DNA from 4 places in the Labrys sp. F242 genome. Region 3 is predicted to be linked to each of the others. Evidence: riboswitches for the same ligand, from Rfam matches in the RefSeq annotation. Region 3 holds a riboswitch; each other region holds the start of a gene.

The links. Region 3 has a riboswitch for cobalamin ahead of ACZYTC_RS06190 (ribonucleoside-diphosphate reductase subunit alpha). Riboswitches for the same ligand answer to the same signal wherever they lie in the genome.
Region 1: linked by a shared signal. The riboswitch ahead of ACZYTC_RS04000 (ABC transporter substrate-binding protein) and the one ahead of ACZYTC_RS06190 (ribonucleoside-diphosphate reductase subunit alpha) in region 3 are both predicted to bind cobalamin.
Region 2: linked by a shared signal. The riboswitch ahead of ACZYTC_RS00535 (DUF1636 family protein) and the one ahead of ACZYTC_RS06190 (ribonucleoside-diphosphate reductase subunit alpha) in region 3 are both predicted to bind cobalamin.
Region 4: linked by a shared signal. The riboswitch ahead of ACZYTC_RS17260 (CbtB domain-containing protein) and the one ahead of ACZYTC_RS06190 (ribonucleoside-diphosphate reductase subunit alpha) in region 3 are both predicted to bind cobalamin.

Annotation. Positions count from the first base shown of each region.
Region 1 covers NZ_JBVASG010000001.1:853,978-862,116, forward strand. Annotated here, with positions in the region: gene recQ (DNA helicase RecQ) at 1-614, opposite strand, end outside; gene ACZYTC_RS03995 (CobW family GTP-binding protein) at 904-1,872, shown strand; cobalamin riboswitch at 1,981-2,211, shown strand; gene ACZYTC_RS04000 (ABC transporter substrate-binding protein) at 2,403-3,446, shown strand; gene ACZYTC_RS04005 (FecCD family ABC transporter permease) at 3,448-4,470, shown strand; gene ACZYTC_RS04010 (ABC transporter ATP-binding protein) at 4,467-5,270, shown strand; gene ACZYTC_RS04015 (class I SAM-dependent methyltransferase) at 5,306-6,085, shown strand; gene tal (transaldolase) at 6,435-7,409, shown strand; gene ACZYTC_RS04025 (GreA/GreB family elongation factor) at 7,434-7,925, shown strand; gene bfr (bacterioferritin) at 8,008-8,139, opposite strand, start outside.
Region 2 covers NZ_JBVASG010000001.1:107,035-115,173, forward strand. Annotated here, with positions in the region: gene ACZYTC_RS00520 (xanthine dehydrogenase family protein molybdopterin-binding subunit) at 1-1,953, opposite strand, end outside; gene ACZYTC_RS00525 ((2Fe-2S)-binding protein) at 1,958-2,413, opposite strand; gene ACZYTC_RS00530 (hypothetical protein) at 2,610-2,978, opposite strand; cobalamin riboswitch at 3,074-3,290, shown strand; gene ACZYTC_RS00535 (DUF1636 family protein) at 3,399-3,782, shown strand; gene cobW (cobalamin biosynthesis protein CobW) at 3,779-4,813, shown strand; gene cobN (cobaltochelatase subunit CobN) at 4,813-8,139, shown strand, end outside.
Region 3 covers NZ_JBVASG010000001.1:1,333,370-1,340,329, forward strand. Annotated here, with positions in the region: gene ACZYTC_RS06185 (ribonucleotide-diphosphate reductase subunit beta) at 24-1,139, opposite strand; gene ACZYTC_RS06190 (ribonucleoside-diphosphate reductase subunit alpha) at 1,268-4,180, opposite strand; cobalamin riboswitch at 4,290-4,610, opposite strand; gene metE (5-methyltetrahydropteroyltriglutamate--homocysteine S-methyltransferase) at 4,712-6,960, opposite strand, start outside.
Region 4 covers NZ_JBVASG010000002.1:375,386-383,524, forward strand. Annotated here, with positions in the region: gene ACZYTC_RS17240 (efflux RND transporter permease subunit) at 1-1,405, opposite strand, end outside; gene ACZYTC_RS17245 (efflux RND transporter periplasmic adaptor subunit) at 1,421-2,587, opposite strand; gene ACZYTC_RS17250 (UDP-glucose dehydrogenase family protein) at 3,011-4,327, opposite strand; gene ACZYTC_RS17255 (histidine phosphatase family protein) at 4,443-4,997, opposite strand; cobalamin riboswitch at 5,130-5,275, shown strand; gene ACZYTC_RS17260 (CbtB domain-containing protein) at 5,306-5,518, shown strand; gene ACZYTC_RS17265 (CbtA family protein) at 5,537-6,301, shown strand; gene ACZYTC_RS17270 (J domain-containing protein) at 6,770-7,366, shown strand; gene cobS (cobaltochelatase subunit CobS) at 7,661-8,139, shown strand, end outside.

The DNA of each region.
Region 1 (8,139 bases), 480 kb from region 3:
TCGATGATGTCGGCGCGAGTGACCGGGTCGGCCGTGGCAGTGAGGGCGATGCGGGGTACGCCGGGGAAGGAAGCGGCGAGGCCGCCGAGTTCGCGATATTCGGGCCGGAAGTCGTGGCCCCATTGGCTGACGCAATGGGCCTCGTCGATGGCGAAGAGCGCGATGTCGGCATCGGCGATCAGCGACTGGAAACCCTGTGTCGCCACACGCTCGGGGGCGACGTAGAGCAGGTCGAGCTTGCCGTCCATCAGGGAGCGGCGGACCTTGTAGGCTTCCTCGCGCGACAGCGAGGAATTGAGCGCCGCCGCGCGCACGCCAGCCTGCTTGAGCGCCTCGACCTGGTCGCGCATCAGGGCGATCAGCGGCGAGACCACGATGCCGACGCCGCGCCGGCACAAAGCCGGGATCTGGTAGCACAGCGACTTGCCGGCTCCGGTCGGGAACAGCACCACCGCATCGCCGCCCTCGGTGACATGCCGCACCACCGCCTCCTGCTGGCCGCGAAAGGCGCTGTAGCCGAATATGGCGTTGAGGACGGAGAGAGGATCTTGAGGAGAAGAGCGGGTCATGCCTGCAGGATGCACCTTTGGAGCCTGATTCCATTCCAGGGACATCATGGACACTTACCCGACAGGGGCCATGATTCGAAAATCTCCCGCGTCGATTTCCCACGCTGACAGGCAATTGCGGTGGAACGGTCGCGGTCGCGAATGCCGGCAATGTGCCCCTCGGCCAGAATGCGGGTTACACCCGCAACACCGTTGACGGTCTACCGAGATGTTGACGGTCTACCGAGATAAAGATAGTTATGTTATAACGTTTCATATAAATGAAGCCCATTCTGGCGCCCGTGGTATCGACATGCTCCGAGGCGCCTGCAACGGATCAAGGAATTCCGACATCATGCAGCCCGCGCCGCAGACACCCGTCACCGTCCTCACTGGCTATCTCGGAGCAGGCAAGACCACGCTTCTCAACCGCATCCTGACCGAGAGCCACGGCAGGAAATATGCTGTCATCGTCAACGAGTTCGGCGAAGTCGGCATCGACAATGATCTCGTCGTCGATACCGACGAGGAGATCTTCGAGATGAACAATGGTTGCATTTGCTGCACGGTGCGCGGCGATCTTATCCGCATCATCGAGGGTCTGATGCGCCGGCGCGACCGCTTCGATGCCATCCTGATCGAGACGACCGGGCTGGCTGATCCCGCGCCGGTCGCCCAGACTTTCTTCGTCGACGACGATGTGCGCGCCAAGACCAGGCTCGATTCGATCGTCACCGTGGTCGACGCCAAGCATCTGCTTGGCGAAATCGAGACAGCGCATGAGGCCCAGGAGCAGCTTGCCTTTGCCGATACCATCCTCCTCAACAAGACCGATCTGGTCACGGCCGGGGAACTCGAACGGGTGGTGAAGCGGATCCGCCGCATCAATCCCACCGCTACCCTCCACGAGACACGCCGCTGCGATATCGCGCTCGACAAGGTGCTGGATCGCGGTGCCTTCGACCTCGACCGCATCCTGGAAGCCGAACCCGATTTTCTTGCAGGATTCCATGACCATGAGCATGACGACCATGTCGGCAGCTTCGCCCTCGTTGCCCGCGAGCCGCTCGACCCCGGCAAGTTCATGCCCTGGCTGAACACGATCGTGCAGCAATTCGGCACCGACATGCTTCGGCTGAAAGGCATCATCGCCTTCGAAGGCGATCCCCAGCGCTTCGTGGTGCAGGGTGTGCATATGCTGATCGAGGGCGATCATCAGCGCCCCTGGAAGCCGGAAGAGGAGCGCAGGAGCCGTCTGGTGTTCATCGGGCGTAATCTGCCGAAAGACGTGATCGAACAGGGGTTCCTGGCCTGTCGGGCCTAAAGCGTTTTGCTCCAGGTGAGGGAAGGCGCGTGCTGGGGCGGTAAAACAGGGCTCGCCATCGGACGCCACCCGCTTTGCATATTCACTTGACCGCGATCGGGACACCCCGGTAACTGTGGCACTGACGGTTTCCGTCGGGTGCGAGCCCGATGGGAGTAATAGGGAACACGGTCCGGCTTTCTCGAAGCCCATGCCGTGGCTGCCCCCGCAACTGTAGGCGGATTGCCGAGCATCCTCGTGGCGCCAAAAGCGCCATGCCACTGTGGGTGACCCCATGGGAAGGCAGAGGCAAGGCCGATATCCGCGAGCCAGGAAACCTGCCGTCATCTCGATCAATCCCATGTCACGGGCGGGGATGCCCGGAACAGGAGACAATGTGACGTTTCTTCCCGCCATCTCGGGCCGTCGCCCACCTGTTCCCTCCGCTTCGCGCCATCAGACCCTCTGCCATAGCCTGGCCTGAGGGCGTTTCCCGTTTTCGGCCCTGCGCCGAACAGCGCCATCTTCCTATCGCGAACCGAGAGAACGTCATGACTTTTCCCAAGGCAAAGGCCTGCTGGTCGAGCTTCGCCGTCATGCTTGCGGCCGGCTTCAGCCTGACGCTGAGCATCGATCCAGCCGCCGCCCAGGCGACCAAATATCCGCTCAAGATCACCAATTGCGGACGCACCGTCACCTTCGACCATGCTCCGCAGCGCACTGTCTCCGTCGGTCAGAGCGGTACGGAGGTTCTCTACCTTCTCGGTCTTGCCGACAAGGTGGTGGGGACGGCCGTCTGGTTCGGCCCGGTTCTGCCGGGCTACGAAGAGGCCAACGCCAAGATTCCGCGCCTGGCCGACAATGATCCGAGCTTCGAAAGCGTGATCGCCAAGAAACCCGACCTCGTGACCGCCCAGTTCCAGTGGCATGTCGGCCCCAGTGGCATCGTCGGCAAGCCCGAGCAGTTCGAGGAACTGGGTATCCCGACCTATGTTTCGCCCGCCGATTGCGTCGGCAAGGACAATTCCAGCGGTGGCGACGGCACCCGCGGCACCCTTTTCACCATGGATCTGGTCTATCAGGAGATCAGGGAACTCGCCGAGATCTTCGACGTGCAGGGGCGCGGCTCGAAGGTCATCGCGGACCTGAAGGCACGCGAGGAAGCCGCCCGCCGCAAGATCGCCGCCGGCGATGGCAAGGTCTCGGCCGCCTTCTGGTTTTCGAGCGCCAAGGTCGATGTCGATCCCTATATGGCCGGCAAGAACAGCGTCCCAGGCTACATCATGTCCGTCCTGGCTGTCCGGAACATCGTGGAAAGCGAGGAGGAATGGCCGAGCGTCGGTTGGGAGACCGTCGCCAAGGCCGATCCCACCATCATCGTCGCCGGCAGGATGGACCGTCGCCGCTATCCCGCCGACGACATCGCCGTGAAGCTCAATTTCCTCAAGACCGATCCGGTGGCGAGCCTGATGCCGGCCGTCAAGCAGGGCCATGTCGTGGAAATGGACGTCCAGGCCATGCAGCCGAGCGTGCGTGTCGTCGACGGCATCGAGATGCTCGCCGATGCCATCCAGCGTTTCGGCCTGAAGCGTTGAGATGAACCGCGCTGTCACGCGATTGCTGGCAATCGGCATGCTGGCGCTGGCCGTGCTGGTGTTGGCGCTCTGGCTGGGCGCCGCCATCGGCGAGACGGCCATCCCGATGGAGGTGGTGGCCAAGACGGCGGCCAACCGCCTGTGGGGCGCCGGCTACATTCTCGATCGCATCGATGAAGGCATCGTGTGGAACTACAGGCTGAGCCGCGCCGTCGTCGCGGCCTGCTGCGGCGCGGCCCTGGCGCTGTCGGGTGTCGTGCTGCAGTCGCTGCTGCGCAATGTCCTGGCCGATCCCTATGTGCTCGGCATCTCGGCCGGGGCATCGACGGGGGCAGTCGGGGTCGCCATTCTCGGCCTCGGCGCAGGATTTTTGAGCCTGCCGGCCGGCGCCTTTCTCGGTGCGCTGGTGGCCTTCGGTTTCGTCGCCTTGCTGGCGATGCGATCGGGGCGCGGAACCGGCGCGGTGATCCTCGCAGGCGTGGCGGGGTCTCAGCTTTTCAATGCCCTGACCTCCTTCATCGTCACCAAGGCGGCCAATGCCGAACAGGCGCGGGGCATCATGTTCTGGCTGCTGGGCAATCTTTCGGGCGTGCGCTGGCCGGATGTCTGGCTGGCCCTGCCGATCACGGCCGTGGGGCTGCTGGTCTGCCTCTGGCACGCTCGCGCGCTTGATGCCTTCACCTTCGGTACGGAATCGGCGGCATCCCTCGGCATTTCCGTCCGGCGCGCTTATGTCGTGCTCGTCGGCGTCGCGGCGATGATGACGGCGGTGATGGTCAGCATCGTCGGATCGATCGGCTTCGTCGGTCTGGTGATTCCGCACGCCGCGCGGATGGTGGTGGGCGTGCGCCATGGGCGATTGCTGCCGGCCAGCGCCCTGATCGGCGCCGTCTTCATGATCGTCGCGGACATTCTGTCCCGGATCATCATCCCCGGCCAGGTCCTGCCGATCGGGGTGATCACGGCCCTTGTCGGCGCGCCGGCCTTCGCTCTCATCCTCAGCCAGAGAAAGGCGACGGCATGAGCCTGTCGGCACGCAATCTGTCCTGGTCGGCGGGCGGGGTCTCGATCCTGCAGGGTGTATCGCTGGAGGTTCGTCCGGGCGAGTTGCTCGGCATCATCGGCCCGAACGGCTCGGGCAAGACCAGCCTGATGTCCCTGCTGGCCGGTATCCGCCGCCCGCAGGGCGGCGAGGTGTTGCTGTCGGGCCAGCCACTCCACGCCTTGGCTCGCCGCGAAATCGCGCGCCGGATCGCTCTGGTCGAGCAACAGGCCGAGACGGCCGATCGCATTACCGCCCGCCAGGCCGTGGAGCTCGGGCGGACGCCGCATCTGGGTGCCTTCATGCCTTGGTCTGGCAAGGACGATGCCATCGTCGACCTCGCACTGGAGGAGGTTGCCATGACCAGCCTTGCCGCTCGCCTGTGGCATACGCTCTCGGGCGGCGAGCGCCAGCGCCTCCACATCGCCCGCGCCTTGGCGCAACAGCCCGAAATCCTGCTTCTCGACGAGCCCACCAATCATCTCGATATCGGCCACCAGATCGGCCTGCTGCATCTGGTTCATCGCCAGAACCTCACTGTCGTGGCGGCCCTGCATGATCTCAATCATGCGGCGATGTTCTGCGATCGGATCGCGCTGATGCGGGCGGGGCGGATCGAGGCGATCGGTCCTCCGTCCGAGGTGCTGACGGCTTCGCGCATCCAGTCGGTCTTCGGTGTCGCCGCTGAGGTTGTCCACGACGGTACCGGTGGCTGTTTCATCCGCTATCGGCATCCGGATCTTCCAGTGCCGCGGCCGGGCTGGGTCGCGGCTGCGTCATGACGCGGGCTCAACCGACAGATGAGGAGGGCCGACGGATGACGGGCGCCAGTTCAGCGAATTTCGATCTCAAGGAAGAGATCCGTGATTATTGGTCGAGGCGTTCGGAAACCTTCGACCGCGCCTTCGGGCATCATATTCCCGAAGGGCCGGAATTCGAGGCCTGGGCCGCGGCGATCCGCGATCATCTCGGTACCGAACCGCGCCGGATCCTCGATCTGGCTTGTGGGACGGGCGAGATCACCAAGCTGCTGCTGGCGCTCGGCCACGAGGTCACGGCCCTGGATTTCTCCGAGGCCATGTTGGCGGTGGCCCGTCGCAAGCATGCCGGCCGGCAGCGCCTGCGCTTCCGGCTCGGCGACGCCGAGAACACCATGGAACCGGAAGGCGCCTATGACGCGGTCGTCTGCCGGCATCTGGTCTGGACACTGACCGAGCCGCAGAAGGCCTTTGCCGATTGGTATCGCGTGCTGAAGCCGGGCGGCAGATTGCTATTCTTCGACGGGGATTGGGCCAGGCCCACCAGGGTCGGCCGGATGGCGTCCAAGCTCATCGCCCTGATCGACCGCCTCGGCGGTGCCGATCCCTATTATGACAGCGCGATGAGCGAGCGCCATGCCCGCATCATGGAGAGGCTACCTTTCGGTAGGGGGCTACGGAGCGCCGATCTCCTTCCGTTCCTGGAGCTGGCCGGTTTCAGGAATATCGTGATCTCTTCGCATCGGCCGATTGCCGCTGCCCAAAGGCGCCAGGCCGATCTGCGCAACCGGCTGCGTACCCATCTCTACCAGCGCTTCATCATCTGCTGCCGCAAGTGAGGCCTCCGCGACCGGTCGCCTTGCATGGCTGTCCGGCAGGAACCATATGATCGAGATCAGTCTCGAAGGACCTCAGGCGGAGAGTGCCATAGGCGCTAACTTTGCGAGTGGAGGCGCCTGAAACGAGGTGTGCCGATCTCCAGATCGGCATCTTCCTGCCGGCAAGCACGGCGCTTCCAAGATGGTCGATCTGGAGATCGACCCACCAGATAAGCACCGAGAGAGCCCGTCTTTTCTTCCCTCTGCAATGGGGCGAGAAAACAAGCACGATAACTGATGACGCCGCCGGGGCTGGGGTTTATGGTCCGTGCCGGGACGCTATCAAGGTCTGTGAACAAGGACGTTACATATGGCTTCGAAACTCGAACAATTGCGCGCCATGACGGTCGTAGTTGCCGATACCGGCGATATCGACTCGATCAAGGCGCTCAAGCCGGTCGATTGCACCACCAATCCGAGCCTGCTGCTCAAGGCCGCCGAGATGCCGGCCTATGACCATTTGATCGCGGAAGCCGTGAGCTGGGGCGGCAAGCAGGGCGGCAGCAAGGAAGGCACCGTCGCAGCAATCGCCGATCGCCTGGCCGTCTCCTTCGGCGCGGAACTCACCAAGCTCGTTCCCGGCCGTGTCTCGACGGAGGTCGACGCCGACCTCTCCTTCGATACGCAGGCGACCATCGCCAAGGCGCATGCCATCATCGCCGACTACAAATCCCGCGGCATCGAGCGCGATCGCATCCTGATCAAGATCGCCTCGACCTGGGAGGGGATCCGTGCGGCCGAGGTGCTGCAGAAAGAAGGGATCGACTGCAACCTGACCCTGTTGTTCTCTCAGGCCCAGGCCGTGGCTTGCGGCGATGTCGGCGTGTTCCTGATCTCGCCCTTCGTCGGCCGTATCCTCGACTGGCATGTCAAGAATGACGGCCGTACCTTCACGCCGGAGGAAGATCCGGGCGTGATCTCGGTCAGGGGCATCTATGCCGACTACAAGGCACGTGGCGTCAAGACGGTGGTGATGGGCGCTTCCTTCCGTTCCACCGGCGAGATCGAGGCGCTGGCCGGTTGCGATCGTCTCACCATCGCCCCGAACCTGCTGCAGGCACTCGAGGCGGACGAGGGCACGCTGGAGCGCAAGCTCTCCCCCGACAATCATGCTTCGGCCCCCACGACGGGCAAGATCGACGAACGCGCCTTCCGCTGGGCGATGAACGAGGATGCGATGGCGACCGAGAAGCTCGCCGAAGGCATTCGCGGCTTCGCCAAGGATCTCGGCAAGCTGCGTACGCTCCTTGCCAAGCGCGTCGAGGGCACGGCCCAAGCCGCATGACCTTGGCTGCTTGATCGTCATATCGTGAGCCGAGCCTTTACCCAGGACGGCCAGGAAGGGGAGGACGCACAGGTCCTTCCCGAGCGGCCGGTCTCGAGCGAGCGCAATCTCGTTACCGCGCGCGGTCTTGGCATGATCGAGGCCGAGCTCAGACAGGCGCGTTCGCTTTTCGCCACGGCCGAAGCCGCAGGCGATCGCATTGCCATGGGCAATGCATCACGCGAAATCCGCTACTGGGCCACCCGCCGGGCAACGGCGGAACGGGTGGTGCCGGGCGCTGGCGATGCAGGTATCCGCTTCGGCATGGCAGTCACGCTTCACTATCCCGACGGGCGCGAACGCATCTGGCGTATCGTCGGTGAGGATGAGGCCGATGCCGCATTGGGACGGATCAGTCATGTCTCCCCGCTGGCGAAGGCATTGTTCGGCAAGGATGTCGGTGAGGTGATTCGCGTCGGGCCACAGGAGGCCGAGATCGTGGGGATCGACACGACGCCGGAGGGCAAGCCGCAATAGCCGGCCGGGCCCAAAGACCCGACCAACGAAAATGGCGGCCAGCGGCCGCCATTGCTATGCACATCCCTGCAATCAGGAAAGCTTACTCTTCCGCGAAGCCGCCGAGATGGCTCTGCGAGTAGTTCTGGATGCCGAGGCGTTCGACCAGGTCGAGCTGGGTTTCCAGGAAGTCGATATGGCCTTCCTCGTCGGTCATCAGCTCCTTGAACAGATT
Region 2 (8,139 bases), 1.2 Mb from region 3:
GATGGTGATCTCGCCGAACAGGGCGGCCGAGAGGCCATAGATCACCGCGCTCTCGATCTGCATCTCCACGGTGAGCGGATTGACGACATGGCCGCAATCGACGGCTGCCACCACGCGCTGAACCTTCACCTCACCCTGCGGGCTGACGGCGAGTTCGACGACCTCGCCGACGATGGTGCCGAAGGATTCATGGATGGCGATGCCGCGCCCCTGGCCCTTGGGCAGCGGCTTGCCCCAATCGCTCTTCTGAGCCAGCGTATCGAGCACGGCGAGAAAATCAGGCTTGCCCTCGAGGAGCTTGCGCCTGAAGCGATACGGATCCTGGCCGGCGGCCAGCGCGAGTTCGTCGATGAAGCTCTCCAGGGCGAAGGCATTCTGCGACGAGCCGACCGAACGCCAGAACATCACCGGCACATGGGTGTTCTTGAGGATGCAGTCGACCTGGGCCGCGCCGGAGCGGTAGGGCATGTTGGCAAGGCCCTCGACCGCGGAAGGTTCGACCCCGTTCTCCACCTTGCCCCAGCCGAGCGAACGCTGGATGGAACCCACGGCTGTGCGGACATGGATTGCGGCCGGCAGGCCGTCGTCACCGAGGGACGCCTGGAAGCGGATGGCGGCCTGCGGGCGATAGCGGTCGTGGCGCATGTCCTCCTCGCGCGTCCACACCAGCTTGACCGGCTTGCCCACCGCCTTCGACACCGTCACGGCCTGCACGAGTTCGTCGTTGACGGCGCGCCGGCCGAAGCCGCCGCCGAGGAAACAATTGTGAATCTCCACCTCGGAGGGCGCGACACCGGCCGCCTTGGCGGCGAGCTGGAGCGCCATGTCGGGATTCTGCGTGCCCATCCAGACCTCGACCTTGCCGTCATGGACATGGGCGGTGCAGTTGAGCGGTTCCATCGGCGCATGGGCCAGATGCGGCGCCTGGTAGAGGGCGTCGACACGCTTGCCGCGAGCGAGGGCGGCGTCGACATCGCCTTCCTTGCGCGCCGTGACGGCGGGGCCGTCGAGGGCTGCGACATAGTCGGCATCGAAACCCTTGCTGTCCGTATCGGCGGCCGAGCCTTCTTCCCATATCACGGGCAAGGCGAGTGCCGCTTCCTTGGCGCGCCAGAACCGGTCGGCCACCACGGCGAGGCCGCCCTCGATCGGCACCACCGCCAGGATGCCGCGGCGCCCCTTGATGGCGGCTTCGTCATGGGATTTCACGCGGCCGCCGAAGACGGGACAGGTCACCACGGCGGCATAGACCATGTCAGGCAGGCGGATATCGATGCCGAATTGCGCCGCCCCCGTCAGCTTGGGCGGCGTATCCAGACGCGCCAGCGGCTTGCCGATCAGCGTGAACTGTTCGGGCGTCTTGATGGCCGGCTCCCTCGTCAGCGTGACCTTGGCAGCCTCGCCGGCCAGCTCGCCAAAGCGCAGGCTGCGATTGCTGGCCTGATGCAGCACCTTGCCGGCATCGACGCTGCAGCTTTCGGCCGCCACCTGCCAGCGCGAGGCAGCAGCCTGCACCAGCCTTTCGCGGGCATTGGCGCCGGCTGCCTGCAGGAATTCGCGCGAGCGGCGCACGGCGCCCGAACCACCGGTACCCATGCGCTTGTAGACGGTGTTCTCGCGCAAATTCCGGTTGGCCGAGGCATATTCGGGCTTCACCTTGGCCCAGTCGCAACCAAGTTCCTCGGCGACGATCATCGGCAGGGCCGTGAAGATGCCTTCGCCCATTTCCGATTGCGCCACGCGGATGATCACGGTGTCGTCGGGCTCGATCAGGATCCAGGCATTGATCTCGCCGTCGGTGGAAGCACCGCCCCAGGGTTGGTCGGCGATATCAAGGGCCTGTGATGCAGCGGGGATGAGCCCGCCGATCATCAGGCCGCCGGCGGCAGAGAGGCCGATGGCGAGAAAGCTGCGCCGGCTCAGCGCGGTGGGCGTGCGGTCGATTGCGTTCATGGCCTCATCCCTTCATCAGTTCGGCGGCGCGATGGATGGCGGCGCGAATGCGCGGATAGGTGCCGCAACGGCAGATATTGGTGATGCCGTTGTCGATATCCGCGTCGGTAGGGGTGGGCGTATCCTTCAGGAAGGCGACGGCGGCCATGATCTGGCCCGACTGGCAATAGCCGCATTGCGGCACGTCCTCGGCGAGCCAGGCCTGCTGGACCGGATGCTTGCCGTCCGCCGACAGGCCTTCGATCGTGGTGATGGTGGCGCCGTCGACGTCACCGATCTGGGTCTGGCAGGAACGGATGGCGGCGCCGTTCACATGGACGGTGCAGGCGCCGCATTGGGCGATGCCGCAGCCGAACTTGGTGCCGGTGAGGCCGAGTTCATCGCGCAGGACCCAGAGCAGAGGGGTCTCGGGCTCGATGTCGAGCCGGTGGACGGTCGAATTGACGGTGATGGCAACCATGGGCAGGCCTTCCAGCGGCTGATGCCGGGCAGAAGTGCCGGGCCCATCGGCGTCGGCCTTCTGGTGGGCGATTGCGGGAAGGCAGAATTGTGGCGGCAATCATGGCGGCGGGGTGACGGGTAACGCAGACGTGAGAGTTTGTGCAGTCTGGAAACGGTCGAGAAATGCGGCCGCCAGTTGCGAAGGGCCCCCCGGCCTATTGCTTGAACCAGATCCGGCTGTAGCCGAGCGCGTCGCCGGCGATGGCGACGAGGACGCCGACCGATACGAGGATGAGGCCGATCATGAAGGTGCGCACGATGCGGCGATAGACTGGCGCCTCCAGTGATTTGACCGAGAGCATGCCGGCCAGCGCCCAGACTTGGAAGATGATGCCGCCCCCGATGAGAAAGACGGCGGCCAGGTCTTCCGGGATCCAGGTTCCTGGCTGCGATGCCCAGTTGTTGAGAAAGCCCAGCGAGAAGGCGAGCACGACGCCGATGGCCGTCACCGAACCGCCGCGGAAGATGACGTCGATCTTCTGCGGCTCGGATGACGGTATCGGCGGCAGCTTCTCTTCGGGCATGGCAACCTCGTTGGTGTGGCGACGTCGCCGCCCTTTATGCCGGATTTTGCGCGTGCTTTGGAAGCGGGAACATTGACAAGCCCGTCCGCACACCCCTTATGTCAGCCACGATCGGTCTCTCGTTATGAGAGAAGAGGGAATGCGGTGCGGATGAAGAGCAGCCAGTCGATGGCTGCCTTGGATGCCAAAGCCGCGGCTGCCCCCGCAACTGTAAGCGGCGAGCGCCCCGCCTCGAGGCCACTGGGTAACCGGGAAGGCGGCGGGGGGCGATGAGCTGCGAGCCAGGAGACCTGCCGTTCGCAACCTTGTCATCGGTCCGGGCGGGGCGCCTCGGAGGCCGGTTCCGTTTTCCCGGACGATCGTCGGCCTCGCCGTCGGTCCCGCGCCCTCCATCCGCTTCGGCGGCGATGAACAGGGCCGATGCCACAAACACCTCTTCCAGTTCGGCTGCTCGTCTGCGTGACCTGCAGGCGCGAGGGCGACGATCCCGACGCGCCGCGCCAGGGGGCACGGCTGCGCGATGCGCTCGCCGGCATGCTGCCTGAAGGCGTCGAGTTGCAGCGGGTCGAATGTCTGGGCAATTGCAAGCGTTCCTGCACGGTGGCGCTCACGGCCGAAGGTACCTGGACCTATGTCTTCGGTGATCTCAGTGCCGAGAGCGGCCCCGACGTCCTCACCGGCGTCAGCCTGCTGGCCCATTCCACCGACGGCCTGATGCCCTGGCGCGGCCGTCCTGAAGTCTTCAAGCGCAGCATGATCGCGCGCATTCCACCCATGCCAACTCTCAAGGACGCCGCCGAATGAACGCGCACACCAAAGTTCCCTGCACCATCGTCACCGGCTTTCTCGGAGCCGGCAAGACAACGCTGATCCGCAATCTGCTGGCCACCGCCAATGGCCGCAGGCTGGCGCTGATCGTCAACGAGTTCGGCGATGTCGGCGTCGACGGCGATATCCTGAAGTCCTGCGGCATCGAGAGCTGCCCGGAAGACGCCATCGTCGAACTCGCCAATGGCTGCATCTGCTGCACCGTGGCGGATGATTTCGTGCCGGCGCTGGAAATGTTGCTGTCGCGCCCCAACCCGCCCGAGCATATCGTGATCGAGACCTCTGGCCTCGCTCTGCCCAAGCCGCTGGTCAAGGCCTTCAACTGGCCGGCGATCCGTTCGCGTGTCACCGTCGACGGCGTCATCGCCGTGGTCGACGGCGCCGCGGTTGCGGCCGGACGCTTTGCCGATGATCCGGAAGAGCTCAAGCGCCAGGCCGAGGGCGACGCCTCCCTCGACCACGACAATCCGCTCGAGGAGGTCTATGAGGACCAGCTCCTCTGCGCCGACCTCGTCGTGCTCAACAAGGCCGATCTCCTTTCCGCCGGCGAAGCCGACAGCGTGGAGAAGGACATCGAGAAGACGGTGCCGCGCGCCGTCAAGGTGGTGCGCACCTCCGAGGGCCGCATCGATGCCGCCGTGCTGCTCGGCCTCGGGGCCGCGGCCGAGAACGATCTGGAGGCGCGTCCCTCCCACCACGACCACGAGGCCGAGCACGACCACGACGACTTCGATACCTTCATCGTCGACCTGCCCGCCATTCTCGATGCCGAGGCCCTGGTGGACAAGCTGAAGGCGGCGGCCGAGGAACATGATATCCTGCGCATCAAGGGCTTCGTCGCTGTCGACGGCAAGCCGATGCGCCTCTTGGTCCAGGGCGTCGGCGCCCGTTTCTCGCAGCATTTCGACCGCGCCTGGGCGCCGGAGGAAACCCGTTCGAGCCGCCTCGTCATCATCGGCGAGAAGGGTATCGACCAGGCCGGCATCCGCAAGACGCTGGAGGGCTGATGCATCTGCTGCCGGCCGATACGCGTTCGCTCGACGCCAGCGAGGCCGCCATCGATCTGGGTCAGGCACCCGGCGCGATCGTGTTCGCCTCGCTGACCGATAGCGACCTCGCTCTGGCGGCCGCTTCCGGCCTTGACGATTTGCGCCTGGCGCCGTTGCAGAAGCTGCGCCATCCGATGTCTGTTGACCTCTATATCGAGAAGACTGCTCGCCATGCCAGGGTGATCGTGGTGCGCCTGCTCGGCGGACTCGATTATTGGCGCTATGGCGCGGAGGAACTGGCCGCGACGGCACGCAACAATGGCATTGCGCTCGCCTTGATTCCCGGTGACGATAGGCCCGATGGACGCCTGTCCCAGCTCTCCACCGTGCCCCAGGATGCCCTGGACCGGCTCGCGCATTACTGGCGTGAAGGCGGCCCGCAAAATGCCCATGCCTCGCTGCTTTATGCCGCAAGGCTGGGCGGTTTCGATTTCGGCGAGCCGGAAGCACCGGTCGCCGTGCTGAAATATGGGGTGTTCCTTGGAGCGCAGGCGTCCTCGCCTCGACCCTCCCCATCGAGGAGAGGGTATGGGCGCGCTGTCATCCTCTTCTATCGCTCCATCCTGCTCTCAGCCGACACTGCTCCCATCGAGGCCTTGACGCTGGCCCTCGGTGCCGAGGGCCTCGCCGTATCCGCCCTCTATGTCGGTTCGCTCAAGGATGGGGAAACGGCGGCATGGGTGCGCCGGCAGCTTGAGGACCTTCAGCCCCGGGTGATCCTCAATGCCACTGCCTTCTCGGCCCTGGCCGACGACGGTGCTTCGCCGCTGGACGTGGCCGGCTGCCCCGTCCTGCAGGTGATCACCTCCTCCTCGGCGCAGGAGGCCTGGGAAGCCTCGACCCGCGGGCTGTCGGCCAGCGACCTTGCCATGCATGTCGCCTTGCCGGAACTCGATGGCCGCCTTTCGGCTGGCGTGATCTCCTTCAAGGCCGAACGCGAGGAGGGCACCTTCAGCCGTCTCGCCCATGCTCCCCATCACGAGCGCATCGCCGCCGTGGCCGCCAAGGCCGCCGCCTGGGCCCGTCTCGCCGCCAAGGCGCGGACGGAGCGCAGGCTCGGCCTGATCCTCTCGAACTATCCGGGTGCAGACGGCCGTCTCGCCCATGCCGTTGGCCTCGATGCGCCCGCCTCGGCCCTGGCGATCCTGGAGCGGCTTCGCGACGAGGGGTATGTAGTTGGTGATCTGCCACAAAGCGGTGCCGATCTGCTGGAGCGGTTGGGCCGATCTCTTCCTGGGATTGCAAGCCTCGAGCCTGCCCTCGGAAACACGGCCGATAAGAGCACGCCGGAAGCCTCCGATCCCAGGGAGCTTTCCCTCCCGCTCGCGGTTTACCGGAGTTGGCTCGACACCCTTCCCGTTACCCTCCGGGACAAGCTCGCGGCCCAGTGGGGCGATCCATCAGCCGATCCGCTTTGCCTCGACGGCGCCTTCCGCTTTGCGGGCCATCTCTGCGGCCATGTCGCGGTGGCAGTGCAGCCCGATCGCGGCTCGGCCCTTGACCGCAAGGGCGACCACCATTCGCCCGATCTGCCGCCGCGCCATGCCTATCTCGCCTTCTATCTGTGGTTGCGCCAGGCTTTCGGCATCGACGCGATGATCCATCTCGGCACGCATGGCACGCTCGAATGGCTGCCAGGCAAGGCGGCGGCCCTATCTGCCCAGTGCTTTCCTGAACTGGCTGCAGGGTCCGTGCCGGTGCTCTATCCCTTCATCGTCAACAATCCCGGCGAGGCGGCACAGGCCAAGCGCAGGCTCGGCGCCGTCACCATCGGCCATCTCACCCCGCCCTTGCGGGAGGCTGGCCTTTCCGGCGGGGCCATCGAGGTGGAGCGCCTGATCGACGAATATGCCAGCGCCGATGGCCTCGACCCGCGCCGCATGGCCTATCTCAGGCGCGAGATCCTCGAGCGAGCCGTCGAAACAGGCTTGAGCGCCGAATGCGGCATCGCTCCCGGCCTCGACGAGGACGAGACGCTGGCGCGCCTCGATGCCTTCCTGTGCGACGTCAAGGAATTGCAGATCCGCGACGGGCTGCATGTCTTCGGGCGTCGGCCGGAGGAGAGCGCCCACCTCCTCGATGTCCTGGCTGCCTCCTGCGGCGAGGAGGAGCGTCCGGTTTTGGCCGCTCGGCTCGACAGTTGCGGTGACAGCGAAATGGCAAGCCTTCTCGCCGGCCTCGACGGATTTTTCGTGCGGCCCGGCCCCGCCGGGGCGCCGACGCGCGGGCGCGCCGACGTGCTGCCGACCGGACGTAACCTCACCACAACAGACCCACGGGCGGTTCCGACCCGTGCCGCCTACGCGATTGGATCGCGTGCGGCGGATGCCTTGATCCAGCGCTATCTGCAGGATCACGGCGATTATCCCAAACGTATCGTGCTCGACCTCTGGGGCTCGGCGACCATGCGCACCGGTGGCGACGATCTCGCTCAAGGATTGGCCCTGCTGGGCGTCAAGCCGGTGTGGGACAACGGCTCCAATCGCGTCTCGGGCTTCGAGATCCTGCCGCAGGCGCGGCTCGACCGGCCGCGCGTCGACGTGACCCTGCGCATATCAGGCCTGTTCCGCGATGTGTTCGCCCAGCAGATCGCGCTGTTCGACGAAGCGGTCAGGGCCGTCGCCGCCCTGGAGGAAAGCGCGGAATGGAATCCGCTGGCCGCCACGGCGAAGGCGAGCGGCGAGCGCCCGCTGCGCATCTTCGGCGCTGCCCCATCAGCCTATGGCGCCGGGATCACCGACCGTATCGCGCGGGGAGCCTGGGAGACGCGGTCCGATCTCGGGCGTGATTATCTCGCCGCCAGCGGTCATGCCTATGGCGCCGGCATCGACGGCGATGCCGTACCGGCTATCTTCGCTGAGCGGGTCGCCTCGGCCGATGCCCATGTCCATGGCCAGGATCATCGCGAGATCGACATCCTCGACGACGTCACCTTCGCGGCCTACCAGGGCGGTTTTGCGGCGGCGCTGGAAGCACTCGGTGCCAAGGCCGCCCTCTATCACGCCGATCTCTCCAATCCGCAGGCGCCGCGTTTGCGCAGCCTCGGCGAGGAGGTCGGCCGCCTCGTGCATGGCCGGGCCGCCAGCCGGCGCTGGATCGACGGCATGATGGTGCATGGCTATGCCGGGGCCGCCGAGATGGCCAATGCCATGGATTCGCTGTTCGCCTTCTCGGCGACGGCTGGCATCGTCACCAATGCCGCCTTCGACCGCATGCACGAAGCCTATGTCGAGGACGAGGAGGTTGCGGCCTTCCTCGCTTCAGCCAATCCCGCTGCGGGTCGG
Region 3 (6,960 bases):
CCGAAGACCTCGAAAGCGTGCCTTCAATCCCAGCTCAGCGCGCCACCGTTCTGATATTCGATGACACGCGTCTCGAAGAAGTTCTTCTCCTTCTTCAGGTCCATCGCCTCACTCATCCAGGGGAAGGGGTTCTCCACGTCCGGGAATACCGGCATGAGCCCGAGCTGGGCGCAGCGCCTGTTGGCGATGAAATGCATGTATTGTTCGCAGGACACCGCGTTGAGGCCGAGGAAGCCGCGCGGCATGGTGTCCCGGCCATAGGCGGCCTCCAGTTCAGCGGCTTCGCGGATCATCTGCTGGAGATCGGCTTGGAAGGTCAGCGTCCACAGATGCGGGTTCTCGATCTTGATCTGGTTGATCACGTCGATGCCGAAGTTCAGATGGATGCTCTCGTCGCGCAGGATGTACTGATACTGCTCGGCGATCCCCACCATCTTGTTGCGCCGGCCGAGCGAGAGGATCTGGGCAAAGCCGGTATAGAACCACATGCCCTCGAAGATGACGTAGAAGGCGACGAGATCGCGCAGGAAGGCCTGGTCGGCGTCCGGCGTGCCGGTCTTGAAATCGGGATCGTCGAGATGCTGGGTATGCTTGAGCGCCCAGGCCGCCTTGTCGGTGATCGAGGGGATCTCGCGATACATGTTGAAGAGTTCGCCCTCGTCGAGCCCGAGGCTCTCGACGATATATTGGAAGGTGTGAGTATGTACGGCCTCCTCGAAACCCTGACGCAACAAATATTGCCGGCACTCAGGATTGGTGAGGTGGCGGTAGATCGCCAGGACGATATTGTTGGCGACCAGGCTCTCGGAGGCGGCGAAGAAGCCGAGATTGCGCTTGAGCATGCGCCGCTCGTCCTGTGTCAGGCCGTCCTTGGACTTCCACAGCGCGATGTCCGCCTGCATCGATACCTCGGTCGGCATCCAATGGTTGTTGCAGCCGGCGAGATATTTCTCCCAGGCCCATTTGTATTTGAGCGGCAGGAGCTGGTTTACGTCGGCGCGGGCATTGATCATCCGTTTCTCGTCGACCGTGACACGGCCGCCCTTGCGGTCGATCGCGCCGAGGCCGGTCGCATCCGCCGTGCTCTGTGGCAGGGGAAGCTGGGCTGCGGGCGAGGTGGGTTCGGACCAGTCGAGCATCGTCATCGTTTTCTTATCCTCAGAGCGTTTTCCAGAAAAGTTGATAGACTTTTCGCTTAAGAAAACGCGTCAAAACAAAGAGTTGGAGAGCAAGGCGCGAAAGGGAAAAATCGCACCTCGTTCTCGGCTCACTGGCACGCTTCGCAGTCGGGGTCGTGGATGGAGCAGGCCTTGCCCCACGCTTCCGACTGCAGTGTTTCCGGCTGAGTCTCGATCAGGATCGGCGCGGCCGCGTGCGGCACCGTGGCAGAGACGGCGTTGAGCTTGCCGTCGGTGCCCTTCAGCGTCGATTTCTCGACATGGGTGGCCGACTGCGAGCGCAGGTAATAGGTCGTCTTCAGGCCACGCTTCCAGGCCAGGCGGTAGAGCGTATCGAGCTTCTTGCCGGAGGGATTGGCGATATAGAGGTTGAGCGACTGGGCCTGGTCGATCCACTTCTGCCGACGCGCCGCGGCTTCGATCAGCCAGGCGGTGTCGATCTCGAAAGCGGTGGCGTAAAGCGCTTTCAGCTCTTCGGGGATGCGATCGATCTGGCCGAGAGAGCCGTCGAAATATTTGAGATCGGAGATCATGACCTCGTCCCACAAGCCCCGTGCCTTGAGATCGTGGACCAGGGCCGAGGTCACCACTGTGAAATCGCCCGACATGTTCGATTTCACGAAGAGGTTCTGATAGGCCGGCTCGATTGACTGGGACACGCCGCAGATGTTGGAGATCGTCGCCGTCGGCGCGATCGCCATGGTGTTGGAATTGCGCATGCCGACGGTCTTCACCCGCTCGCGCAGGGCGTCCCAGGGCACGGTCGTGCCGGTATCGAAGGCCGCGTTGTCGCGCGTCTCGGCCAGCAGGCCGACCGAGTCGATCGGCAGGACGCCCTGCGACCACAGCGAGCCATCGAAACTGGGGTAGCGACCACGCTCGGCCGCCAGGTCTGTTGAGGCCGAGATGGCATGGAAGGACACGGCTTCCATGCTCTCGTCGGCAAAGCACACGGCGGCTTCGGAGGCATAGGGCAGGCGCAGGGCCTGCAGGGCATCCTGGAAGCCCATGATGCCGAGACCGACGGGCCGGTGCTTGAGGTTGGAACGCCGTGCCTCGGGAATGGTGTAGAAATTGATGTCGATGACGTTGTCGAGCATGCGCATCGCCGTCGTCACCGTCGCCTTGAGCTTGTCGAACATCAGGCCGTCGGCGTCGACATGGGCAGCGAGGTTGACCGAGCCGAGATTGCACACGGCAACCTCGTCATGGGAGGTGTTCAGCGTAATTTCGGTGCACAGGTTCGAGGAATGTACCACGCCGACGTGACGCTGGGGCGAGCGGATGTTGCAGGGGTCCTTGAAGGTGATCCAGGGATGCCCGGTCTCGAACAGCATGGTCAGCATCTTGCGCCAGAGATCGATGGCCCGGATCTGCCTGAAGACGCGGAGCTCGCCGCGCGCGGCGCGTGCCTCATGCGCCTCATAGGCGACCTTGAAGGCGGGACCGTAGAGGTCGTGCAGGTCCGGCGTTTCGTCCGGTGAGAACAGGGTCCAGGGGCCATCCTGTTCCACACGTTCCATGAACAGATCCGGCACCCAGTTGGCGGTGTTCATGTCATGGGTGCGGCGGCGGTCGTCACCGGTGTTCTTGCGAAGATCGAGGAATTCCTCGATGTCGACATGCCAGGTCTCCAGATAGGCGCAGACCGCGCCCTTGCGCTTGCCGCCCTGATTGACGGCGATTGCGGTATCGTTGGCGACCTTGAGGAAGGGCACCACGCCCTGGCTTTCGCCGTTGGTGCCTTTGATATGGGCGCCGAGCCCACGCACATTGCTCCAGTCATTGCCGAGGCCACCGGAATATTTGGCGAGCAGCGCATTGTCCTTCACCGCCTTGAAGATACCTTCGAGGTCGTCGGACACAGTGGTCAGGAAGCAGGAGGAGAGCTGGGCGCGCAGCGTTCCCGAATTGAACAAAGTCGGCGTCGAGGCCATGAAGTCGAAGGAGGAGAGAAGATCATAGAATTCGATCGCCCGCGCCTCCCGGTCGATCTCGCGCAAGGCCAGGCCCATGGCCACGCGCATGAAAAAGGCCTGCGGCAGCTCAAAACGCGTGCCGCGCACATGCAGGAAATAGCGGTCATAAAGTGTCTGCAGGCCGAGATAGTCGAACTTGAGATCGCGTTCGGGCTTGAGGGCAGCGGCAAGGCGGGCGAGGTCGAAGCGGCCGAGCTCCGGGTCGAGCAGTTCGTTGGCGATGCCGACGCGGATATAGTCATGGAAATACTCGGCGTAGCGGGTCGCCATCTCGGCCTGCGTCGCCTGGTCGGGACGGCCTCCGACGAAGCTGAGCGCCTCGCGGCGCAGCTTGTCGTTGAGCAGCCGGGCGCTGACCTTGGCGTAATCAGGTTCGGTCTCGATCAGGGTGCGGGCGGCGAGGATCGGCGCGATCGCCAGTTCGTCCTGGCTGATGCCGTCATAGAGATTGCGCTGCGTCTCGTTCAGCACGGTCTCTGCATCGGTGTCGGCAAGACCTGCGCAGGCTTCGCGCACCAGGGCGGTGAGGCGCGCGTGGTCGAGCGGTAGCAAGGAGCCCTCCGCCGTCTTCATCCGCAGGGCAGGGGCGATGGCGGTCCGTGCCTCTGTCTCGGTTGCTCGTTCCAGGGCGCGCTCTTGGGCGTGCTGTTCGCGATAGAGCACATAGGCACGCGCCACCTTGTGGTGTTCGCCGCGCATCAAGGCGAGTTCCACCTGGTCCTGGATGTCCTCGATATGGAAGGTTCGGCCCGCATCGGCACGGCGGGTCAGGCCGGCAACGATCTGGGCCGTGAGTTCGGCGACAATGTCATGCACCCGGCGCGAAGCAGCGGCCGAATTGCCCTCGACGGCGAGAAAGGCCTTGGTCAGGGCCACCGAAATCTTGGAGGCATCGAAAGGCGTGACGGCGCCGTTGCGGCGAATGACCTGATAGCCCGGTTCCGAGGCCGGCTTCGCCCTGTCGGCGCCGGCAGCCGGAAAAGGCGTCTTTGTGGTCGTGGCAGTTTCGAGATCGAAAGACATTCGGCAAACCCCAAAATGTTGGAGGCTTGGGCCGAAGGAACGCGTTCCGCGTCGGCGCAGGCATATGCGCCACGAGCAAAGCGATCCGTCGGGGCACCCCGCCCGAGGAAACGATAACCAGCCACAGGCAGGTCTCCTGGCTCGCGGGTCGTTGCGAACTGTCTGCCTTCCCGGCGAAGGGCGGGTTGAACCCGCCTTCCGGCCAGTGGCACAGCGACAGCCCGCTCTCCGCTTACAGTTGCGGGGGCAGCCCCGGCTTTGCCCTAGAGCGTCTTGTGTTTTGAAAGCGTCGCTTCAAATCGCAAAGACGCGTCGAACAAAAAGTTCGAGGAAAAGTGCGTTTTCACCAAACGCGCTTTGCTCTCGGGCTCACCGGATTCCCTCTTAGCCTCGGACAGCGAATCCGAGGACCTGTGGATACAGCATCTAGTATGCCTGGGTGTCTCTATGTCAATACATGGTGTATGATGCCCTTTTTTTCAACGGGGACAAGGCGTGCCGGAGGACGAAATTTGTCCCCCGGCAGGTTTTTCACGCGGACGCCGCCACTCTCGCTGGAGCGGTCTCTTCACGAAGTTTGCGGGCGGCGGCAACCATGTTGACGAGGGCCGGGCGGACCTCGTCCCAGCTGCGGGTTTTCAGGCCGCAATCGGGGTTGACCCAGAGCTGATCGCCGGCGATCCGCTCGCGTGCCTTGGCAAGGAGGTCGCGCATCTCCGCCACGGTGGGGCAGCGGGGAGAGTGGATGTCATAGACGCCCGGCCCGATCTCGTTGGGGTAGCGATAGGCCCGGAACGCATCGAGAAGTTCCATTTTGGACCGAGCAGTCTCGATCGAGATCACGTCTGCATCCAGGCCTCCAACGGCATGGATGATGTCGTTGAACTCCGAGTAGCACATATGGGTGTGGATCTGCGTGGCATCGTCGACGCCTGAGGCGGCGAGGCGGAAACAGGCGACCGCCCAGGTCAGATAGGCCTCCTTTTCGGCGTGTCTGAGCGGCAGGCCTTCGCGAATGGCCGGCTCGTCGATCTGGATGATGCGGATGCCGGCCCGTTCCAGATCGCCGACCTCGTCGCGCAAGGCGAGGGCGATCTGCCGGCAGACCTGCTCGCGCTCGAGGTCGTCCCGCACGAAGGACCATTGCAGCATGGTGACCGGTCCGGTCAGCATGCCCTTGACAGGACGCTTGGTCAGGGATTGTGCGAAGCGTGCCCATTCCACCGTCATGGCCCGGGGACGCGAGACATCGCCATAGATGATCGGCGGGCGCACGCAGCGCGAGCCGTAGCTCTGGACCCAGCCATGCTGGGTAAAGGCATAGCCGGCCAGTTGCTCGCCGAAATACTGCACCATGTCGTTGCGCTCGAATTCGCCATGCACGAGAACGTCGAGGCCGATCTCTTCCTGCCAAGTGATCGCCTGGGTGGTTTCCTGTCGCAGAAAACGCTGATAGTCGGCGTCGTCGATCCAGCCCTTTGCGTGGTCAGCGCGTGCTTTGCGCACGGCGTCGGTCTGGGGGAAGGAACCGATGGTCGTGGTGGGAAATTGCGGCAGGCCGAGCCATTCCTGGGCCCGGCGGCGCAGCGTGTAGGGATGCCGGCGCTCGCTCATGGCCGGCGTGAGCCCGTCCATGCGGGCGGCGACGCCGGCATCATGTATACGAGCGGATACACGGCGGGCCGCAGCTGCTGCGTCCGATTGGGCGAGTTCATCAGCGACGGCCCGCCGCCCGTCGACCAGGGCTGCCGACAGGGTCTTCAGTTCCCCGATTTTCTGTATCGCAAAGGCCAGCCAGCTCCGGAGTTCAGGATCGAACGCGCTCTCGGCCTCGACATCGTAGGGAACGTGGAACAGGGAACAGCTCGGAGCGAGGACGACGCGGTGGGGGCCGAGGGCTGCAACCGCCGGCTCGATCCGATCAAGAAGGGCAGTCAGGTCGCTCCGCCAGACATTGCGCCCGTCGATCACGCCCAGCGATAGCACCTTGTCGGCGCTGGCTCGTGCGACCGCCTGCCCGAGCTGGCTTGGCGCCCGCACCAGGTCGAGATGCAGGCCGGCGCTGGGCAGGTCGAGTGCCAGGTCGAGATTGTAGCCGAGGCCGCCGAAATAGGTCGCGATCATGATCTTCAGATCGGAGACCGTGCTGGAAAGGACGCCATAGGCATGGCGCAGGGCGGCCCGCGCGTTCTCGTCGAGATCGAGCACGAGACAGGGTTCGTCGAACTGCACCCAGTCCGCGCCGGCCGCGGCCAACCTGTGCAGGATCTCGGCATAGACGGGCAAGAGGCCTGGCAGCAGGGTGAGCGGATCCAGGCCCTCGTCCTTGCTCTTGCCGAGCAGCAGATAGGTCACCGGGCCGATGAGCACGGGGTGCGTGTGGAAGCCGAGCGCTACGGCCTCCCTGAATTCGTCAATGGGCTTGGCCGAAGCGAGTTCGAAGGCCTGGCCGCGGCGAAATTCGGGAACCATGTAGTGATAGTTGGTGTCGAACCATTTGGTCATCTCGAGAGCGGGGACACCGCCGCCGCCATGGCAGCAGCCCTCATGGCCACGATCGTCATGGCCCCGCCTGCCGCGCGCCATGGCGAAATAGGTCGAAAGCGGGACGGAGCCACCCTCCCAGCCATATTGAGAGGGGATGGCACCGACCACGGCGCTCATATCGAGAACCTGATCGTAGAGCGAAAAGTCATTGGACGGGATATGGGTAACGCCGAGCAGGCTCTGTCGAGCCCAGTTGCTCGCGCGCAACTGGGCTGCCGTTGCGAGCAAGGCGG
Region 4 (8,139 bases), on a different contig from region 3:
AGAACAGACCAGAGATGCCAGGAATGAAGGCCGTGGGCACGAACACCGCACACAGCACCAGGGCGATGGCGATCACGGCGCGGCCGACCTCGTCCATGGTGACATGGGCAGCCCGATTGGGCGTCATGCCATCATGAATGTTGCGCTCGACATTCTCCACCACCACGATGGCGTCGTCGACCACGATGCCCACCGCCAGGATCAGCCCGAACAGAGTGAGCATGTTGAGCGAGAAGCCGAGCCCCGCCATCACCGCAAAGGTGCCGATGATCGAGACGGGAATGGCGATGATCGGGATGATCGCCGCCCGCCAGGACTGCAGGAAGACGAAGACGACGATCACCACCAGCACAATCGCCTCAAAGAAAGTCTCGTAGACGGCCTCGATGGAGGCCGAGACGAATTCGGTGGGGTTGTAGACGATGGAATATTTCAGTCCCGGCGGAAACGCCTTGGCGAGATCGTCCATCTTAGCCTTGACGCGATCGGCGGTGGCCAGCGCGTTGGAGCCAGGCCGCTGCAGCACGGCGATGCCGACGGTGGACTGGCCGTCGAGATAGAGGTTGGAACTGTATTGCTTGGCGCCAACCTCGACGCGGGCGACATCCCTCAGCTTCAGCAGGCGGCCGTCCGGCGTCGATTTGATGATCACGTTCCGGAATTGCTCGGCGTCCTGGAAGCGGCCCAGGGTGGTGACCGTGATCTCGCTGGTGGTGTTGTTGGGCGAAGGCTGGGCGCCGAGCGTGCCCCCCGAGACCTGGACGTTCTGCTCGCGCAGGGCCTGCACGACATCGCCGGCGGTCAGGTCGAAACTGGCCAGGCGGTTCGGATCGAGCCAGACGCGCAGCGACGGCTCGCGCAGGCCGAAGGCGAAGGTCGAGCCGACGCCGTCGACGCGGGCGAGGATGTCGTTGACGTTGAGGATGGCATAATCGGAGATGCCATAGTCGCTGAGCGAATTATCCGGCGAATAGAGCGTGACGATCAGCAGGAAGTCTGAGGAGGACTTGTTGACCGTGATGCCCAGCGCCCGCACCTCGGCCGGGAGGCGCGGCTCGGCAGAGGAGACACGGTTCTGCACCTGCACCTGGGCGATGTCGAGATCGGTGCCGGTAGCGAAGGTGACTGTGATCTGCAGCGAGCCGTCGTTGGTGGCCTGGGATGTCTGGTAGATCATCCCCTCCACGCCGTTGATCGACTGCTCCAGGGGTGCGGCCACCGTTTCGGCGATGGTCTGGGCATTGGCGCCGGGATAGGTGGCGTTGATCACCACGGTCGGTGGGGCGATCTGCGGGAACTGCGCGATCGGCAGTCCGACATAGGAGACGAGCCCGATCACCACCGTGACGATCGAAACGACGGCGGCAAAGATCGGGCGGTCGACGAAGAAATGGCCGAATTTCATGAGCTGCGCTCCCGATCAGTTCGCGTCGGGAACGAGCGTCTCAGGCACGTCCAGCTTGGTGGGTTGCGGCACGACCTCGCCGCCCGGGCGGGCTCGCATCTGGCCATTGATCAGCACCTGGTCCTCGGGCTTGAGGCCCGACTTGATCACGCGGAAGCTGCCGAATTTCGGGCCCAGTTCTACCGGGCGGATATTGGCGATCTTGTCGGTGCCGACAACGATGACATAGCGCCCTTGTGCCGACTGGCCCACCGCCACATCGGGCACGACCAGCGCCTCATAGGGCTCGCCGATGGTGATGCGAACGCGCCCGAACAGGCCGGAGGTGAGGAAGCCGTCGGCATTGGCGATCTTGGCACGCGCCGTGACGGTGCCGGTCTGGGCGTCGACCTGCGGTGCGAGATAGTCGAGCGTACCCTTGTGGGAGAAGGTCTTCTCGTCCGACAGACCGATCTCGGCCGTCAGCGCGGGCTCGGTGCCACCAGCATCCATCTTGTGCTTGGAGGCCCGCTGATAGGCAAGGTAGCTCGCCTCGTCGAAGTCGAAGTAGAAATAGATCGGGTCGACAGCGACGATCGACACCAGGGGCGAGGTCGAGTTGGCTACCACCAGATTGCCGCGCGATACCAGCTGACGGGCGATCCTGCCCGAGATCGGTGCGGCGATGGTGGCATAGTTGAGGTCGAGCTTGGCCGTTGCCAGTGCCGCGTTGGCCGAATCGATCGAGGCCGCCGCTTCCTGATAGGCCTGGAGGTTGGCCTGGTAGGTGGCATCGGTAACGTTGCCGGTCTTCCTCAACGCCTCGGCGCGCGCCAGATTGGCCTTGGTCAGGTCGATCCTGGTCTGCGTGATCTTCACCTGGGCGGCCGCCTGGTCGACCGCGGCCTGGAACGGGCGCGGATCGATCGAGAACAACACGTCGCCCTCCTTGACGAGGGACCCTTCCACGAAGCTCGACTTGTCGAGATAGCCGGTGACACGCGAGGTGATGTTCACCTGCGGCCAGGCCTGGAAACGACCGGTGAACTCGACCGATTCTGTGATCTTGCGACTGACCGGATTGGCCACCGTCACCGGCATGGCCGGCATTTGCTGGGCGAGCGCGGTGCCCACCCCCTCGAGGGCCGCCAAAGCCAGTACGCCGGCGGCCAGCCGACCTATTTTGCGACGCAACCTCGACATGAACATCCTCGCAAGCAAGCGCCTCAGCCAAACCGCCCACATGGCTAATGGCCTTGTCGCGGGCACTGGAGCTGGCGTCTGAAAATCCTGCAGGATTTCCCAGCCTGCACCCATCAGGGCAGGTTCGGAGATCCTGTTCAGCGCTCGGCCGGCCGGAATCGGGGCAGAATCGCCGTGTGGGCCTTATAGTATGATAATTCTCACCGCTTTGATCCAATCAAGATCGCCGCCCTGCAACCGTGAGTTGGGACTTGATGCAAATCCGCAACAGGCCCGCCGCTTCTCGCGCCGGTACCTGACGCCGGCGGACCCACATTCCGGCCATTTACAAGCCAGGCGCATCAATCCCTTCCCGAAACGGGCGGGGTTTAACCCTGTCCTGGGAGCCGCACCGGGCCTGAGCCAAGCTCGCCCGCAAAAAGGTCAGGGTGTCGTCCCCTCGCGCCCGATGCTCTCATAGCGAAAGCCGTGCCGCTTCATGTCGTCGAGCCGGTAGATGTTGCGCAGGTCGACGATCACCGGCCGCGTGAGCAGGCTTTTGACCCGTTCGAGGTCAAGCGCCCGAAACTCGTCCCATTCGGTGACGATCACGGCAACATCGGCCCCGTCGAGGCAATCATAAGCGCTGGAGCGATAATCGACATCGCTGAGGGTCTTGTGCGCCTCCTCCATCGCCTGGGGATCGTAGGCGCGCACCCGGGCGCCCTTGTCCTGCAGGGCGAGCACGATCGGGACCGAGGGGCTGTCGCGCATGTCGTCGGTGTTCGGCTTGAAGGCGAGGCCGAGCAGGGCCACCGTCTTGCCGGCGATGTTGCCGTCGAGGGCCGCGATGACGCGGCGTGCCATCGCCGCCTTGCGGGCATCGTTGACGCCAACCACCGCTTCGACGATGCGCAAGGGCACGCCATGTTCCTGGCCGGTGCGCAGCAGCGCCAGCGTATCCTTGGGAAAGCACGAGCCACCGAACCCCGGACCCGCATGCAGGAATTTGGAGCCGATGCGGTTGTCGAGGCCGATGCCGCGCGCCACTTCCTGCACATTGGCGCCGGCCTTCTCGCACAGATCGGCGATTTCGTTGATGAAGGTGACCTTGGTCGCCAGGAAGGCGTTGGCGGCATATTTGATCAGTTCGGAGGTGCGTCGGTCCGTAAACAGCAACGGCCCCTGATTGAGATGGAGCGGGCGATAGACCTCGGCCATCGCCTCCTTGGCCCGCTCTTCCTCCGTGCCGACCACGATGCGGTCCGGACGCTTGAAATCCTCGATCGCCGCGCCCTCGCGCAGGAATTCAGGGTTTGACACCACGCTTACATCGGCGTCCTGACGGACTTCGCGGATCAGCCTCTCGACTTCGTCGCCGGTGCCGACCGGTACGGTCGACTTGGTAACCACCACGGTGAAGCCTTCGACCGCCGCCGCGATCTCCCGCACCGCGCCATAGACATAGGATAGATCCGCATGCCCGTCGCCGCGGCGCGAGGGTGTGCCGACGGCCAGGAACACCACGGCGGCATCGCGGACGGCGGGCGCAAGCTCGGTGGTGAAGGACAGGCGCTTCTCACGCACATTGCGGGCCACCAGATCCTCGAGGCCCGGCTCGTAGATCGGCATGCGGCCGGCCAGCAGGCCCTCGATCTTGGCTGGATCCTTGTCGACGCAGGTGACGACATGGCCGAAATCGGCGAGGCAGGCCCCCGTCACCAGGCCGACATAACCCGTACCGATCATTGCAACGCGCATGACATCAATCCTGTTTGGACGACCAATCCGTCAGACGCGTGTCTACAAAAGGCCCGGCGACATGCCAATGACGAAAAAAGAGAGGAACTCCGTTGGAGGGCCCTGCTCAACGCCTCTATGCCTTCAACCGCAGCGACCAGCCCCGGCCGGATGGCCTGAGATCGGCTGTCGCCAATGGGGCGGCATCGATACGCCAGAAGGAACGAGCCTCGGCCCCGAGGGCGTGAACGACCGCGGCGCGCAGCACCGAAGCGTGGGTAACGGCGAGCGTATACCCCTCGAACCGCCTGCCATCGAGCCAGGCGCCGACCCGCGCAATCAGGGTTGCAACACTCTCTCCGCCATGCGGGCAGGCATCCGGATCGGTCAGCCATGCCCGGAGCGCCTCGGGTTCGGCGGCCGCTACCGCGTCCAGGGCAAGCCCTGCCCAGCGGCCATGATCGCATTCGCGCAGGGCTTCATCGACCTCAGGATCATGGCCGAGGGCCTGCGCGGTCTGGCGAGCCCTGAGCGCCGGGCTGCTCAGGATGCGGGCCGGCCTGCCGAAATGCCCTTCCAGCTTCCGCGCCGCAGCCAGCCCTCTTGCATCGAGCGCCTCATCGAGGGGAAAACCCGCTGCGCGCACCGCAGGCGTAGCCCCATGGCATAGCAGGATCAGGCGTGGTGTCATGACGGCAGTTCCCAAGACTTAGAGTGCATGATTCGACCGAACCAATCGGATCATGCTCCCTAAGTTTTTGTTTCAACGCATGGTATCGTCCAAAAAGTCGCGCAACTTATGCTCTAAGTCGCTTCCGGAATATTGACATGTTCGTGACTTGGGCTCTTATGGAAGGGCTTTGCCAAGGGTGGGAAGCCGGTGTGAATCCGGCACGGTCGCGCCACTGTGAACGGCGGCGCTTGGGCGCCGTCCGGAAGTCAGACCTCTTCCAAGGCAGCATGACTCGTAGCGGGACGCGTAATCCCAAGGAGCTTTTCATGACCACCGCAACTCTGGCACCCGTCGCCCAGCAGCCGATCGCCATCCCGGTCCGCGAGATCTTGCCCTGGGCGCTCTTCACCGTGCTCCTGGCCGTACTCGCCATTTATTTCGTCGGCGCCGAGCAAGGCGCGACCTCGCTGATTCCCGGCGTCTACATCCACGAATTCGTGCACGACGCTCGCCATCTGCTCGGCTTCCCCTGCCACTAGGGCGCATAGGCAAACGACATGGTTAGATCGCTTTTGATCCGGGGGATGCTGATCGGCATCCTGGCCGGACTGTTGGCGTCTGGCTTCGCCTGGGTCTTCGGTGAACCACAGGTCGATGCCGCTATCGCCTATGAGGAAAGCCACGCGGTCGCCGCCGCACCGGCGCCATCCGCAACGCCGGCAACCTCCCAGCCGGCCGCAGCACATGAACATGAGGAAGACCCGGTCAGCCGGCCGGTGCAGTCCAGCTACGGCCTCATGACCGGCATGGTCGTCTATGGCGCAGCCCTCGGCGGCATCTTCGCTTTGGTCTTCGCCTTCGCGCAGGGACGGATCGGCACGCTCAGCCCGCGCGCGACAGCAGGGGTGATCGCGCTCGTCGGTTTTGCCGCCATCATGCTGGTACCGCAGATCAAATATCCGGCGACGCCGCCGGCCGTTGGCAATCCCGACACGATCGGCCTGCGGACCGCCTTTTATTTCGGCATGATCCTGCTCTCCCTGCTGACGATGGCGGCCGCCCTGGGCACGGCGAACCGGCTCGCCGCCAGCCTCGGCCGCTGGAACGCCAACTTGGTGGGGGCTGCCGCCTATCTGGTGGTGATGGTGGTCGCCATGCAGATTCTGCCGGCCGTCAACGACATCCCGGCGGATTTCTCGGCCACGGTGCTATGGAAGTTCCGCGTTGCCTCGCTCGGCATCCATGCCGTGCTATGGGCAACGCTCGGGATCGCTTTCGGCGTTGCAGCACAGAAGCTGCTGCAAACCTCCGCCAGCCGCTGAAAAAGGCCAACCGACCACGTCAAACGTCGCATTTTTACAACACCGGCCCGGTTTTGGGCCGGTTTTCAAAATTTCGTTCATTTCGCACTTGCGAAATGAACGCATCAGGATCACTCTACGGACGTGGTGGATGCGCGTTTGCGCTCCCCCACTGCCCTCCTTGGGCGTTTCCTCCCTAAGACTTGGGCCGCCATTCGGCGGCCTCTTTCTTTTTCGGGTCGGCAGACCCCATATTTCAAAATCTGCAGCGGCATTCCGCCTCAATTAACCCCAGAGCAAAGCGCGTTCAGGTATGAACGCTTGTTTGCTCTCACTGTTTGGTTCCAAGCCAGTCCTTTGGATCGACTGGAGCGTCCTTGCGATTTGACATGCTTCACTCAAATTACAAAACGCTCTTGCGTCCAAGCTCATGCTTGCCCATTTGTGTTCACCCTCGCATAGTGTGTCATTATGGATCTGGACTCGCCCTTGTTTGATCGCATCCGGGTGCGCCCAAGGGCCGAAGAGGTCCAGCCGGCGAGCGTACAGCTATGCGAACATGCCGGCTGCCGAAACGCCGGTGAATTTCGCGCGCCCAAGGGGCGCAACCGCGAAGGCCAGTTCTGGCATTTCTGCCTGGGGCACGTTCGCGAATACAACAAGACCTACAATTATTTCGCAGGCCTGCCGGACGACTCGGTGAGCGCCTATCAGCGCGATGCCGCCACAGGCCATCGCCCGACCTGGACGATGGGCGTCAATCCCTGGGCCAAGAAGCGCGGCGAAGGGCCGCAACCTGGCCCGGAGATCCATGACGGCTTCGGCTTCTTCGAGGGCGAGCACGGCTTCGGACGCACGCAGAGTGCGCCGGAACCGGAAAGGCGACGCCTGAAATTGCTGGAACGCAAGGCCCTCGAGGCGCTCGATCTGCCGGAAACGGCCAGCGGCCCCGAGATCAAGGCACGCTACAAAACATTGGTCAAACGCCTCCATCCCGATGCCAATGGCGGGGACCGATCCAGCGAAGATAAATTGCGCGGGATCATCCAGGCCTATAATACGCTGCGTAGCGCTGGGCTCTGCTGAGCGCCCGCACCACCGGCGAGGCTTCCAGGTTTGGAGCGCGTTCCAATCCCGGGGATCCCCGCCCGACCTCGAGCAAAGCGCGTTTAGACGGAAACGCCTTTTTGCTCTAGCTCTTTGGTTCGACGCGTCTTTGCGATTCTTGGTGATTCCACCAAATCACAAAACGCTATGGAGACGACGCGGAATTTTCCATGCCCGCCTGGCGAGACTGGGAAATTCGGTGGGGCCAGTACCGCCGGCCCGCTGGAACTGATTGTCGGCTGCGCCGTCCTGGCGCCAGCCAAGGAAGGCATAATGACTGACGCAACGACACCGGCCAATCTGCCGGACATCATGGTTTCGGCCAAAAAGCTGTTTGGTTTCGACACGGATCTCGAAGTACCGGCCTATTCCCAGTCCTCCGACCACGTTCCGGACCTCGATACCGATTATCTTTTCGACAAGCCGACGACCCTGGCGATTCTGGCGGGCTTTGCCCATAATCGCCGCGTGATGGTGACGGGCTATCACGGCACCGGCAAGTCGACCCATATCGAGCAGGTCGCCGCCCGGCTCAATTGGCCTTGCGTTCGCATCAACCTCGACAGCCACGTCTCGCGTATCGACCTCGTCGGCAAGGACGCCATCGTTCTCAAAGACGGCAAGCAGGTCACCGAATTCCGCGACGGCATGTTGCCCTGGGCCCTGCAGAACAACATCGCCCTAGTGTTCGACGAATATGATGCCGGCCGCCCCGACGTGATGTTCGTGATCCAGCGCGTGCTGGAAATCTC